2 regions of the Streptomyces sp. NPDC043853 genome follow, and region 2 is predicted to be linked to the other one. Evidence: riboswitches for the same ligand, from Rfam matches in the RefSeq annotation. Region 2 holds a riboswitch; the other holds the start of a gene.
The links. A riboswitch is a leader RNA that binds a small molecule or an ion and turns the genes downstream of it on or off. The one in region 2 is predicted to bind glycine.
Positions count from the first base shown of each region.

Region 1: another riboswitch for glycine. It lies ahead of gcvP (aminomethyl-transferring glycine dehydrogenase); the one in region 2 lies ahead of gcvT (glycine cleavage system aminomethyltransferase GcvT).

Region 1 covers NZ_JBWKDJ010000006.1:8,627-13,257, forward strand. The annotation lists gene AC067U_RS17655 (MerR family transcriptional regulator) at 1-53, shown strand, start outside; gene AC067U_RS17660 (DNA polymerase IV) at 200-1,657, shown strand; gene AC067U_RS17665 (PRC-barrel domain-containing protein) at 1,668-2,045, opposite strand; glycine riboswitch at 2,168-2,266, shown strand; gene gcvP (aminomethyl-transferring glycine dehydrogenase) at 2,470-4,631, shown strand, end outside.
Region 2 covers NZ_JBWKDJ010000012.1:267,828-272,458, reverse strand. The annotation lists gene glyA (serine hydroxymethyltransferase) at 1-851, opposite strand, end outside; gene gcvH (glycine cleavage system protein GcvH) at 876-1,256, opposite strand; gene gcvT (glycine cleavage system aminomethyltransferase GcvT) at 1,336-2,451, opposite strand; glycine riboswitch at 2,660-2,760, opposite strand; gene AC067U_RS28430 (AAA family ATPase) at 2,993-3,691, shown strand; gene AC067U_RS28425 (enhanced serine sensitivity protein SseB) at 3,850-4,587, shown strand.

The sequences.
Region 1 (4,631 bases), on a different contig from region 2:
TCGGCCCCAATCCGGCCGACGAGCTCGCGGCCCGGCGCAACCGGGCCGTCTGACGGGCCGGGCCGTCGGGGCCCGACCTGACATGCGGCGGCGCGACCTGACACGGCGGCGTGAACTGCCGCGTTCCGATGTGGGCTGCTGCGTTCCGACGTGGCGGGTGTGACCCCAGCTGTCAGTGGGGTGAGGCAGCATCAGGGGTGTGAGAGCCGCACCGACCATCCTGCACCTGGACATGGACGCCTTCTACGCCTCTGCGGAGCAGGCGGCGAAGCCCAGCCTGCGCGGAAAACCGGTGATCGTGGGCGGGCTCGGCCCGCGCGGTGTGGTGGCCACCGCCTCGTACGAGGCGCGGCGTTTCGGGGTGCACTCCGCGATGCCGATGGGCCAGGCGCGCCGGCTCTGCCCCAACGGCGCCTACCTGTTCCCCCGCTTCAGCCTGTACCGGGCGGTCAGCGATCTGGTCATGGAGCTGCTGCGGGAGCTGTCGCCACTGGTGGAGCCGCTCAGCCTGGACGAGGCCTTCGTCGACCTGGAGGCGGGCGGGGTCGCCTTCGACTCGGCCACGGCCCGGGCCGTCGGAGAGCGGCTGCGGGCGGAGATCCGGGCGGTGACCGGGCTCAGCGGTTCGGTGGGCCTGGCCGGCTCGAAGATGCTGGCGAAGGTGGCTTCCGAGGAGGCCAAGCCGGACGGGCTGATGCTGATCGAGCCGGGCACGGAGCGGGCGCTGCTCGCTCCGATGCCGGTCCGGACGCTGCCGGGGGTGGGCCCGGCGACCGGGGAGCACCTGCGCCGGGCCGGGATCACCACCGTGGGGGAGCTGGCCGAGGCCGGTGAGGACGAGCTGGTGCGGATGCTGGGGCGCTCGCACGGGGTGGCGCTGTACCGGATGGCGCTGGGGCTGGACGACCGGGCGGTGGTGGCCGAGAGGGACGCCAAATCGGTCTCGGTGGAGGACACCTTCGACGTGGACCTGCACGACCGGGTCCGGATCCGGTACGAGGTGCAGCGGCTGGCGGACCGGTGCGTGGGGCGGCTCCGGGCCTCCGGCCACTCGGGGCGCACCATCGTGCTCAAGGTGCGCCGGTACGACTTCTCGACCCTGACCCGTTCGGAGACCCTGCGCGGGCCCACCGACGACCCGGCGGTGGTCCGCGAGGCGGCCGCCCGGCTCCTCGACGGGGTGGACACCACCGGCGGGGTGCGGCTGCTCGGTGTGGGGGTGTCGGGGCTCGCGGACTACACCCAGGAGGACCTGTTCGCCCAGACCCTCGGCGACCGGCCCCTCGGCGACCGGATCCTCGGCACTGAGCCGGACGGGGCTTCCGAGGCGCCTGAGGCCCCTGGGGAGCCCGCGGCGGAGGCATCGGTCCAGGAGGCCGAGACCCCGGCCGAACGGCGCTGGCCGGCCGGTAGTGACGTTCGGCACGCCCTCTACGGACCGGGCTGGGTCCAGGGCAGCGGGGTCGGCCGGGTCACGGTCCGCTTCGAACAGCCCTGGTCGCCCCCGGGCCGGGTGCGCACCTTCCTGGTCGACGACCCCGAGCTGGAGCCGTCCGAGCCGCTGCCGCTGCGGAAGCCGACGGATTCCCCCCGCCCGGCAGCCCCGGCAGCTCCGCCGGCCGCCGCCGGTACCGCCGACCCGGAGGTTGCGCCCTAGTACTGCGGTACTAGCCCTCGTCGCCCGCCAGCCGTCCGAAGTCCCGGTCCAGGCCGCTCCGGAAGTCGCTCGGCAGGGCCACGTCCAGGCCGTAGTGGTGGTAGAGCTGCAGCTCCTGCTCCGGGGACAGGTGACGGCCGACCCCGAAGTCGGGCGCCTCCTTGATCAGGGAGCGTTCGAACGGGACGCGGAGGGTGTCGTTCACCAGCTCGCTGGGTTCCAGCGGGACGAACGCGTCCCGGCTGAACAGGCCCGTGCGGACGGCCGCCCACTCCGGGACGCCGGTCGCGTCGTCGAGGTAGACCTCGTCGACGGTGCCGATCTTGACGCCGTTGCGGTCGAACGCCTTGCGGCCGATCAGGCTGCGCGGATCGATGTCGGTCTGCACGGTCCCTCCATATGGTCGCAACTCCTCCGTAAGGACAACGAAAGGGCATATCCGGGAAGGGGGCCACTCGAGGGAGCCACGGAAGGCCGGGGAAGCGCGCTGGTAGGCTGGGTGATGGCTGTCGACCCCGTGCGGGAGAGTCCTCCGACCGAGCAGGACGGAGGCGCCGAAGGAGCAAATCCTCCCCGGAATCTCTCAGGCACACGTACCGCATGGACGAGGCCACTCTGGAAAGAAGGGTGGACGTCGGGACCGCAGTGCCGGCACTCCTCCCTCACCGACGGTGAAAACCGGCGTTCCCCGGGCGACCCCCGGGAGCCGGTGAAGCTCTCAGGTTGAGATGACAGAGGGGGAGGCCGTCCGGGTGCCCGCTGTGGTACCCCTCGCAGGTCGCGCAGACCAGCAGACCAGGAGGCCTCCGTACATGACCGCCAACCGCATTCCGCTGTCCCAGCTGGAGCGAGGCATCCCCTTCGAAGAGCGTCACATCGGCCCCGACGCCGAGGCGCAGGCGAAGATGCTCGCCCAGGTCGGCTACGGCTCCCTCGACGAGCTCACCGTCGCCGCGGTACCGGATGTGATCAAGAGCGCCGCCGCGCTGAACCTGCCGTCGGCGCGCACCGAGGCCGAGGTGCTCGCGGAGCTGCGCAGCCTCGCGGACCGCAACCAGGTGCTGCGTCCGATGATCGGTCTCGGCTACTACGGGACGTTCACCCCGCCCGTGATCCTGCGCAACGTGATGGAAAACCCGGCCTGGTACACGGCGTACACGCCGTACCAGCCGGAGATCTCGCAGGGCCGCCTGGAGGCGCTGCTCAACTTCCAGACCGTGGTCGCCGACCTGACCGGCCTGCCCACCTCCGGCGCCTCCCTCCTCGACGAGGGCACCGCCGCCGCCGAGGCGATGACCCTCGCCCGCCGGGTCGGCAAGGTCAAGGGCGGTGTCTTCCTCGTCGACGCCGACACCCTGCCGCAGACCATCGCCGTGATCGAGACCCGCGCCGAGCCGCTCGGCATCGAGGTCGTCGTCGCCGACCTGTCCGACGGCATCCCCGCGGAGATCGCCGAGCGCGGCGTCTTCGGCGTCGTCCTCCAGTACCCGGGCGCCTCCGGTGCCGTCCGGGAGATCAAGGCCGTCATCGACCAGGCGCACGAGCTCGGTGCGATCGTCACCGTCGCCGCCGACCTGCTGGCCCTGACCCTGCTGACCTCCCCGGGTGCCCTGGGCGCGGACATCGCGGTCGGCACCACCCAGCGCTTCGGCGTCCCGATGGGCTTCGGCGGCCCGCACGCCGGCTACATGGCCGTCCAGGACAAGCACGCCCGCTCGCTGCCCGGCCGCCTGGTCGGCGTCTCCGTCGACGCCGACGGCAACAAGGCGTACCGCCTGGCCCTGCAGACCCGCGAGCAGCACATCCGCCGCGAGAAGGCCACCAGCAACATCTGCACCGCGCAGGTGCTGCTCGCCGTCATGGCCGGCATGTACGCCGTCTACCACGGCCCGGACGGTCTGAAGACCATCGCCCGCCGCACCCACCGGTACGCCGCGCTGCTCGCGGCGGGTCTCACCGCCGGCGGGGTCGAGCTGGTCCACGGTTCCTTCTTCGACACCCTCACCGCGTGGGTCCCGGGCAAGGCCGCCGAGGTCGTCGCCGCCGCCCGCGAGGCCGGGGTGAACCTCTACCAGGCCGACGCCGACCACGTCTCCGTCTCCTGTGACGAGACCACCCTGCGCGCCGACATCGAGGCCGTCTGGGCCGCCTTCGGCGTCACCGCTGACATCGAGGCCCTGGACGGGTCCGCTGCGGACGCGCTGCCCGAGGGCCTGCTCCGCACGGACGCGTACCTGACCCACCCGGTGTTCCACCAGCACCGCTCCGAGACCGCGATGCTGCGCTACCTGCGCAAGCTCTCGGACAAGGACTACGCGCTGGACCGCGGCATGATCCCGCTGGGCTCCTGCACCATGAAGCTCAACGCGACCACCGAGATGGAGTCGGTGACCTGGCCCGAGTTCGGCCAGCTCCACCCCTTCGCGCCGATCGACCAGGCCCAGGGCTACGCCACGCTCATCCGTGAGCTGGAGGAACGTCTCTGCGAGGTCACCGGCTACGACAGCGTCTCGATCCAGCCGAACGCCGGCTCGCAGGGTGAGCTGGCCGGTCTGCTCGCCGTCCGCGCGTACCACCGCGCCAACGGCGACGAGCAGCGCACCGTCTGCCTGATCCCGTCCTCCGCGCACGGCACCAACGCCGCCAGCGCCGTGATGGCCGGCATGAAGGTGGTCGTGGTCAAGACCGCCGAGGACGGCGAGGTCGACGTCGAGGACCTGCGCGCCAAGATCGAGCAGCACCGCGACGAGCTCGCCGTGCTGATGATCACCTACCCGTCCACCCACGGTGTGTTCGAGGAGCACGTCGCGGACATCTGCGGCCTGGTCCACGAGGCCGGCGGCCAGGTGTACGTGGACGGCGCCAACCTGAACGCCCTGGTCGGCCTGGCCAAGCCCGGTCACTTCGGCGGCGACGTCTCGCACCTGAACCTGCACAAGACCTTCTGCATCCCGCACGGCGGCGGCGGTCCGGG
Region 2 (4,631 bases):
CGCTCCTTGAACTCCTCCGAGGCGGCGACCTTGAAGGAGACGGCCTTGGCCGCGATCACGTGCTCCAGCGGACCGCCCTGCTGGCCGGGGAAGACCGCGGAGTTGATCTTCTTGGCCAGCTCCTGCGTCGACAGGATCACACCGCCGCGCGGACCGCCGAGGGTCTTGTGCGTGGTGGTGGTGACCACGTGGGCGTGCGGCACCGGGTTCGGGTGCAGGCCCGCGGCGACCAGGCCCGCGAAGTGGGCCATGTCGACCATCAGGTACGCGCCGACCTCGTCCGCGATCCGGCGGAAGGCGGCGAAGTCCAGCTGGCGCGGGTACGCGGACCAGCCGGCGACGATCAGCTGCGGCTTGGACTCCTTGGCCAGGCGCTCGACCTCGGCCATGTCGACCGTGCCGTCCTCGCCCACGTGGTACGGGACCACGTTGTAGAGCTTGCCGGAGAAGTTGATCTTCATGCCGTGGGTCAGGTGACCGCCGTGGGCCAGGTTCAGGCCCATGATCGTGTCGCCCGGCTTCAGCAGCGCGAACATCGCGGCCGCGTTGGCCTGCGCGCCCGAGTGCGGCTGCACGTTGGCGGCCTCGGCGCCGAACAGCGCCTTGATCCGGTCGATGGCGATCTGCTCGACCACGTCGACGTGCTCGCAGCCGCCGTAGTAGCGGCGGCCCGGGTAGCCCTCGGCGTACTTGTTGGTGAGGACCGAACCCTGGGCCTCCATGACGGCGACCGGAGCGAAGTTCTCCGACGCGATCATTTCCAGGGTCGACTGCTGGCGCACGAGCTCGGCGTCGACGGCGGCGGCGACGTCCGGGTCAAGCTCGTGCAGAGGGGTGTTCAGTACAGACATCTCTATCCCTGGTGTGGTGGGAGGTCAGCCCGCGGTGAACGCGGTGTACTCGTCGGCGGACAGCAGGTCGTCCTCGCCGCCCGTGATCTTGACCTTGAACAGCCAGCCGCCCTCGAACGGGGCGGTGTTCACGAGCGCCGGGTCGTCCACGACGTCCTGGTTGGCCTCGGTGACCTCACCGGTCACCGGGGCGAACAGGTCGCTGACCGACTTGGTGGACTCCAGCTCGCCGCAGGTCTCGCCGGCGGTGATGGTGTCGCCCACGGCGGGGAGCTGGGCGAAGACGACGTCACCGAGGGCGTTGGCCGCGTACTCGGTGATGCCGACGGTGGCGACGCCGTCCGCGTCGACCGCCGTGACCCACTCGTGCTCCTTGGTGAAGCGCAGCTGCTGGGGGTTGCTCATGACCTGATTCTCCTGGATGAGGGGAGTGCTGATGAACGTTGGTCTTGCAGGGTGAGACGGGTCCCGGAAGGGGAGACCGTCACTTCTGCCGCTTGTAGAAGGGCAGGGCGACGACCTCGTACGCCTCATGGGTACCTCGAATGTCGACGCCGACGCCGGAGGTGCCGGGCGCGGCGTGCTCCGCGTCGACGTACGCCATCGCGATCGGCTTGCCCAGGGTGGGGGACGGAGCGCCCGAGGTGACCTCGCCGATCACCTGCCCGCCCGCGACCACGGAGAAGCCCGCGCGGGGCACCCGGCGGCCTGAAGCGATCAGGCCGACGAGCTTGCGCGGGGCCTTGGTCTCGGAGAGCTCGGCGGCGGCCTGCAGGGCGGCGCGGCCGACGAAGTCGCCCTCCTTCTCGAACTTCACGACCCGGCCCAGGCCCGCGTCGAACGGGGTCAGCGCGGTGGTCAGCTCGTGCCCGTAGAGCGGCATGCCCGCCTCCAGGCGCAGCGTGTCCCGGCAGGACAGGCCGCACGGGACCAGGCCGGCCTCGGCGCCCGCCTCGGTCAGCGCCTGCCACAGCTGCACGGCGTGCTCCGGCTTCACGAACAGCTCGAAGCCGTCCTCGCCGGTGTAGCCGGTGCGGGCGATCAGCGCGGGGACCCCGGCCACGGTGCCGGGCAGGCCGGCGTAGTACTTCAGGCCGTCGAGGTCGGCGTCCGTCACCTTCTTGAGGATGCCGGGGGACTCCGGGCCCTGGACGGCGATCAGCGCGTAGGCCTCGCGGTCGTCGCGGACCTCGGTGTCGAAGCCGGCCGCGCGCTCGGTCAGCGCGTCGAGCACGACCTGGGCGTTGGAGGCGTTGGCGACGACCATGTACTCGGTCTCGCCCAGGCGGTAGACGATCAGGTCGTCCAGGATGCCGCCGTCCTCCTGGCAGATGTGGGTGTAGCGGGCGCGGCCCACGCCGACCGTGGAGATGTTGCCGACCAGCGCGTAGTCCAGGGCCTTGACGGCCTCCGGGCCGGTGAGGGTGATCTCGCCCATGTGGGAGAGGTCGAACAGGCCGGCCTTGGTGCGGACGGCGTTGTGCTCGTCGCGCTCGCTGGCGTACCGCAGCGGCATGTCCCAGCCGGCGAAGTCGGTCATGGTCGCACCGAGCTCGCGGTGCAGCGCGTCGAGCGCGGTCAGACGGGGGGCATTGCTCATCGGTACGGCTCCCAGGTCCCAGGGCATCGGCATGACGTGACGAGGACGATCCTCCCCATCTGTCATCGGAACCTGAGAGGTTCGCCGAGAGTCTCTGTCACCTGCGGGATCGGTTCGGTCACGCACGGACCGGATCGCGCACGGGTCGGGGCTCGGCTTGCACCTTGGGTGGAGCCGCGGCGGAGCGCGGCTCGCTTTTCAGATCTGCCTCATCCACGCGGTACGGGGCCTGAGAGATTCAAGGGAGGTTCTTGCTCCTTCGGCGTCCGGTGCCCGTGGGGGCTGCCGGAACTCTCCCGCGCGGATTCAAGCGGCCGGTATGCAGTTGGTGTCCAGTTGGCGCACATCATTGCACGGGATGCGGCCGTATGGGCGGCCGGGCCCGGAACTGTGTACGGGCCGGACGTGTCCCCGGTCTCGAAGGCCGGACCCGCCCTGCGGAACCGGACCTGCGGGATTACCGTCTCTTTACACTCAGTGGGAAAGGGTCCTGGGAACTCCTGGTGAATCCTGGCGACCCGATTCGGGGGAGGCGAGTGCGGTGCGCAGACTCGGACTGACGGCGGCGACGGCAGCGGGGACGGCGACGGCGCCGGCGACGGCGGCGGGCGTGCCGGCGCAGCGCGGGCTGCCGGCGCGGGGCGCGGAGGGCACGGCCGCCGCGGCCGCGGTCCGCGACCTGCGGGGCCGCTCCGCGGGCCCGTCGTTCCTGGGCTTCGCCGAGGGGGACATCGTGGTGGTGTCCGGGCTGCCCGGCGGCGGCAAGAGCACGCTGATCAAGCGGACCGTCGCCGAGGGCGACGCGGCCATCGACTCGCAGGACGTCCGAGAGCGCTGGGAGCGCCGGATGCCGACCGCCCTGCCCTACGGGCTGTACCGCCCGCTGGTCCGCGTCGCGCACTACGCGGGCCTCGCCCGGGTCCTGCGCTCCGGCCGTTCCGTGGTGGTCCACGACTGCGGCACCCAGAGCTGGGTGCGCGGCCTGCTGGCCCGTGCCGCCCGCCGGCGCGGCCGCGACCTCCACCTGGTCCTGCTGGACGCCAGCCCGGCGGAGGCGCTGTCGGGTCAGGCGGAGCGGGGCCGGGGCGTCACGGTGTACGCCTTCGCCCGGCACCGGGGCGCGGTCCGCCGGCTGCTGCGCGCGGCCGAGTCCGGAGGGCTCCCGGCGGGCTGCGCGACCGCCACCCTGCTGGACCGTGCGGCCGCGTCGCGTCTGACCCGCATCGCGTTCCGCGCCTGACCGGTCCCCGGGGCCGTGCCCGCTCCGTGCCCGCGCCGGCCCCGGGCCGTGCTCGGTACCGTCGTGGCCGTGCGGCCCGCGCCGGCGGAGCCGGGGGGTCGCGCGCCGAAGGCACCCACTACCCTCGGCCGGGTACGCGGAGCAGGGAGGCGCAGGCGATGCAGGGGCAAGGGGGCGGCTGGCCCGCCAATGAGCTGGAACAGGTGCTGGGCGCTGCCCTGGGCGACCCCGAGGCGGGCGCCCGGATCCTGGACGCCCTGGCCCGCAGCGAGCTGTGGGTGCCCCTGCCGGCCGGCGGCGGGCCGGACAGCGCCGGCCTGCGGCTGCCCACCATGGACATCGGCGGAGCCGCCTACGTCCCCGTGTACTCCAGCGAGCAGCAGTTCCTCGCCTGCGCCGGCCCCGGCATGGACTTCGCGGTCGCCCCGGCCGTCGAGTTCGCCCGCGGCCTGCCCCCGCAGCTCGGCATCGCCGTGAACCCCGAGGGCGCCGTCGGCGTCCCGCTGCCGCCGCCCGCCGTCGCCGAGCTCTGCCGGGCCGGCCTGGTCCCGCAGGAAGGCGCCAGTGGCGGCCGGGTCCGGCTGTTCGAGCCGGACTGGCAGGAGGATCCGGTCGATTTCCTCACCGCCGCCGGCGAGGAGTTCCGGGCCACCGGCATCGTGGCCTCCGCCCACCGCTGCCTCGCCAGCGTCGAGGGCGGCGCGCCCGAGCTCTACATCGGTGTCCGCCTGCTGGGACACCGGCCCGAGGAGCGGGACACCCCGCTGGACGCCCTGGCCCGCGCCCTGAACCGGGTCCAGCCGCCGTGGCCGGTGCACCTGATCCTGCTCGACGCCACCGACGATCTGGTGGCCGAGCACATCCGCGAGCGCGTGCGCCCGTTCTATCTGCCCTAGGCACCCGTAAGCTGGTGGGGTTTCCGGGCTGACGGGCGGACAAA